2 regions of the Peptoniphilus sp. HCN-40583 genome follow, and region 1 is predicted to be linked to the other one. Evidence: riboswitches for the same ligand, from Rfam matches in the RefSeq annotation. Region 1 holds a riboswitch; the other holds the start of a gene.
The links. A riboswitch is a leader RNA that binds a small molecule or an ion and turns the genes downstream of it on or off. The one in region 1 is predicted to bind FMN.
Positions count from the first base shown of each region.

Region 2: linked by a shared signal. The riboswitch ahead of ribD (bifunctional diaminohydroxyphosphoribosylaminopyrimidine deaminase/5-amino-6-(5-phosphoribosylamino)uracil reductase RibD) and the one ahead of WKT05_RS06180 (ECF transporter S component) in region 1 are both predicted to bind FMN.

Region 1 covers NZ_JBBKBU010000016.1:30,857-33,244, forward strand. Annotated here, with positions in the region: gene WKT05_RS06170 (L,D-transpeptidase family protein) at 1-218, shown strand, start outside; gene WKT05_RS06175 (phosphoribosylaminoimidazolesuccinocarboxamide synthase) at 355-1,038, shown strand; FMN riboswitch at 1,151-1,265, shown strand; gene WKT05_RS06180 (ECF transporter S component) at 1,325-1,933, shown strand; gene WKT05_RS06185 (Na+/H+ antiporter NhaC family protein) at 2,108-2,388, shown strand, end outside.
Region 2 covers NZ_JBBKBU010000027.1:28,537-30,924, reverse strand. Annotated here, with positions in the region: gene WKT05_RS08570 (riboflavin synthase) at 1-421, opposite strand, end outside; gene ribD (bifunctional diaminohydroxyphosphoribosylaminopyrimidine deaminase/5-amino-6-(5-phosphoribosylamino)uracil reductase RibD) at 403-1,488, opposite strand; FMN riboswitch at 1,565-1,678, opposite strand; gene WKT05_RS08560 (RNA polymerase sigma factor) at 1,862-2,388, shown strand, end outside.

The DNA of each region.
Region 1 (2,388 bases):
CCTGGAAGAGCTACGTCAAGTACTGGATGCCCTTTAACTGGACGGGCTGCGGCATTCACGATTCCAATTGGCGGGGCAGCTATGGCGGCAGAATTTATTTAGGCGGCGGCAGCCACGGCTGTGTCAACACACCGCCCTCCAAGGCGCCGACCTTTTACAAAAATGCCTTTGAAGGCATGCCTGTCATTGTTTACAACTCAAATAAACACGCCATTTAATCGAAGCGCCTACGGGCGCTTTTTTGCGGAAAAATTTTCGTGAAAATCCGAGGAAAATTTGCCTAAGGATCTGTTTTCCCGCGGCCATTTGTTGTAAAATAAGTTGTACGATTTGCTTGTATGACAGGAGGCTATTTTGAAAACCATTTACGAAGGAAAGACGAAAGACATTCGACAAGAAAACGGCAAGACCTATTTCTACTTCAAAGACGACGTGACGGGCAAAGACGGCGTCTTCGATCCCGGTGAAAACCAAGTAGGCCTTTCCATCGAAGGTTCCGGCCGCGCATGCATTGCCATGAGCAAATACTTTTTTGAAAAATTCGAAGCAGATAAAATCCCCACACACTACATTTCCGCCGATGTAGACAATCGTCTCATGGAAATTAAGCCTGCCAAAGTATTCGGCAAGGGCTTGGAAGTGATCTGCCGCTTTAAGGCTACGGGTAGCTTTATTCGTCGCTACGGCAAATATGCCAAAGACGGCGACGTTTTAAATCGCTACGTGGAATTCACCTTAAAAGACGATGCACGCCAAGACCCCCTCATCAACGAAGATGCGCTGGTACTGTTGGGCATTTTAAAAGAAGGGGAATACGAACGCATTAAAGAGCTTACCCGCTCCATTTCTCAAGTGATCTACGACGACTTAAAGGCTCGTGGTCTCGAAATGTACGATATCAAATTGGAATTCGGCCGCTTAGAAGGCAGCGACGAAGTCGTATTAATCGACGAAGTCTCCGGCGGCAACATGCGCGTCTTCAAAGGGGACGAATACATCGAACCCTTACGTCTTTCCGAAATGATCGTCGGCAAATAAGCACGGTTCATTAAGGAGAAAAAAGCCCTTCGGGGCTTTTTTTGTGTCCCGAAATTCTGAAAACCCCTTTCATTTATTTGAAAAGGTGGTATAATAAAAATATATCAAACAAATCAATCTTCAGGGCGAGGTGAAATTCCTCATCGGTGGTAAAGTCCACGTGTCGAAAGACTGAATTGGTGCAATTCCAATACCGACGGTGACAGTCCGGATGAAAGAAGATCTTTTTTTTCATGTTTATGTGCCCGGGGATGCGGGCTTTTTTTTTGCCCCACAAGGAGGAACCATGAATCAAATCCAGCGGACGAAGGCGCGCTACTCCACGAGAAATTTAACGCGTCTGTCCCTCTTATCCGTTATCGCCTTTTTACTTATGTACATCGAAGTCCCCTTGGCCTTTATTGCACCGCCTTTTATAAAAATCGACCTGTCCGATATGCCGGCCTTAATCGGCGGCTTCGTCATGGGCCCCGTGGCGGGTATCACCATTGAACTGGTGAAGTGCATCCTCACCTTTTTCGTTCGCGGCACCACCACCGGCGGCGTCGGCGAGTTGTCGAATTTTATCGTCGGCGCGTTGTTTGTCGGGCTCGCGTCGAAATTTTACTGTGCGCGCAGAACCTACCGCGGCGCCGTCGTCGGTCTTTTAATCGGCGTCATCGGCATGACCGCCGTGGCCACCTTGAGCAATTACTTCGTGGTTTTTCCTCTCTACGGCAAGATTATGCCCATGGAAGCCATTATTAACATGGGCCGTGCCGTCACGCCGCGAGTCAACTCCCTGTGGGATATGATGGTCTATTGCATCGTGCCCTTTAATCTGGTGAAGGGGCTGATCGTATCGGCGGTGACCCTGGCCTTGTACAAGCGGGTATCTCATCTGCTTTACGACTGATTTTAACCCTGCTCTTCGGAGTGGGGTTTTTTATTGCACTCGGACGGTGCGCTGTCAATCTTTACAAATGCAGGCGGAGATACTATAATAATTTATACGATATACCCTTCATTCTCGAAAAATGGGTAGGATCCGCAATGATATTTTCATTCAGAAGCATATGAGGAGGACATGATGGAAGACGGCAAATTAAAAGTAAAAGCCAACGGGGCGGCGCTCTTGCCCTTTATTCTTTTCGTACTGGTCTATTTGGCCACCGGCATGATTTTAAATGCCAGGGGCGTGGAAATGGCCTTTTATCAAGTGGCGGCACCGGTGTGCATCTTGCCGGCCATTGTGCTCGCCTTTGTCATGTTCAAAGGCTCCGTCGACGACAAATTTAATGCCTTTGTGCGGGGCTGCGGCGATGAGAACATCATCATTATGTGTTTGATCTACATATTGGCCGGCGCCTT
Region 2 (2,388 bases), on a different contig from region 1:
TTAGCGTGACCGAACCCTGAGCCACAAAATAAGGCGCCCAAATAGGCTCCACGGCGATGTGAAGGAGATAGCCCCCTTCCTTAGGCTCAATGCCCTGAACCTTTCCCACCGTGTCCACATGGCCCTGAACGATGTGTCCGCCCATGCGACTCGTGGGGAGCAGGGCCCGCTCCAAATTCACGGCACTGCCCGGCGTCAGTCGATCCAGTGCGGATTTTTTCGCCGTCACCGTCATCATATCCGCCGTAAAGGTGTTCTCCGCCATGGAAGTCACCGTGAGGCAGACGCCGTTGGTGGCGATGGAATCGCCGATTTTCGTGCCTTCAAGGACCCTTTCGGCCTTGACCCGCAGGACGATTTTTTCGCCCCGCTTCTCCAGAGCGGCCACGGTGCCCACTTCTTCTACGATTCCCGTAAACATCCTCTGACCCCTCCTACAAACAGGTCCGGCCCCAGCATTTTCACCTCATCAAAGACGAAATCTCGCCGTTCAGTAAGGGAAGCGATGGCCCGGCCCGCCACAACCTCTTTTCCGCCGCCGAACAAAGTAGGCGCCAGATAGAGGGCAAATTCATCCACTAAATCCTCGTCGATGAGGCTGCCGTGGAGGCGTCCGCCCCCTTCCACGAGAATACGACCCATGTCCTTGGCGTACAAGTCTTTTAAAATGGCGGGAAGATCCAGCTTGCCCTTCTTCTCCTTCACCACTTCCACGACGACGCCACGATCTTTCAGGGCCTTTATCTTCGCCTCCTCCATGTGTACCGTATAGACAATGGTGGGCTGGGTGCCGTCGTAAACGTGATAATCCAAATCCACGGCGCCGCGGCGGTCCAAAATGATCCGCGTGGGATCGCCGCCTACGCCGCTTCGATTGGAGAGGCGGGGATTGTCTTTGATCACCGTGTTGGTGCCCACGAGAATCCCATCTACCACGCCGCGCAGCTTGTGGCCGTCGTCTCTCGCCAACTCGGAGGTGATCCATTGGCTTTCCCCCGTGTCCGTGGCGATTTTCCCGTCTACTGTGGCAGCAAATTTACAAATTACATAAGGCGTTTGGGTCATGATGCTGGTGAAAAAAGCGCGGTTCAGCCTTTGGCAGGCCGCTTCCAAGACGCCGACATCCACCTGAATCCCCGCTGCCTTTAAGGCGCCCACGCCGCGGCCCGCCACCTTGGGATTGGGATCCAAAGTGCCGACCACCACCCGTGCGATGCCGGCCTTTTCAATGGCCACGACACAGGGCGGCGTCTTGCCGTAGTGGGAACAGGGCTCCAGAGTCACATACATGGTGCCGCCCTTCGGCGACTCCTCCACCTGCTTCAGACAATCCACCTCGGCGTGATCCAAGCCGAAGCCGTGGTGGTAGCCCTCGGCGATAATGCGCCCGTCTTTTACCAAGACCGCGCCGACCATGGGATTGGTCTTCGTTTTGCCCAATCCCTTTTTCGCAAGAGCCAATGCCCGATTCATATACTGCTCATCCATAAAGCCTCCTGCATAAAAAAAACCGAAGCACAATGCTTCGGAGTGACAACCAAATGAAAGACAACAAAAGTTGCCTTCGCTTCTTCTTTCATCCGGACTATACCGTCGGTATCGGAATTGCACCGATTCAATCATGTGACTCGTGGACTTTACCACCGGTGAGGAATTGCACCTCGCCCCGAAGAATATATGAAGTTCAGGAAATGTTTTCCTTTCATTATGATACCACTTATAGCTTACCCTGTAAAGAGATTTTGTCGCCACAGGGTTAAAATTTTCTCCCCCACTCGGTACAATAAATAAAACGAGAAATTTTGTAATAAAGAACACCTTCCCGCGTATATACAAGTGAAAGGACAAGGAGGTGAAGCCAATGGATGAAACGACCCATGTACCGACCGTCATAGACGATGCAATTACATTTGAAGCGGTCTACGATCGCTACTTCGATTCCGTCTTTCGGTTCGTCATCTACCGCACCGGCAATCGGGAGGTGGCCAAGGATCTGACGGCGGATATTTTCTTCAAGATCTACAAGAAATTTTCCGCCTACGATTCGAAAAAAGGCAGCTTCGAGGTGTGGCTCTATACCATAGCGAGCAATCAAGTGAAGGATTACTACCGCCGAAAGAGCCGCTTTCAGTGGTTGCCCATTACCGCGGCAAAGGATGTGGCCGAGGTGGATCCGGCCGCCGATGAATTAATGGAAAACAAAGAAGAACTCGCCTATTTGCGCCGGGCCGTGAAAAAATTGAAGCCGAGAGACCAACTGTTGGTCAGCTACAAATTCGGTGCGGAGCTTTCCAATCAGACCATCGCCGCGCTTATGGACACGAATCCTAATCACGTGGGCGTCATGATCCACCGTTTGCTGAATCAATTGCGAAAAGAAATGGAGGC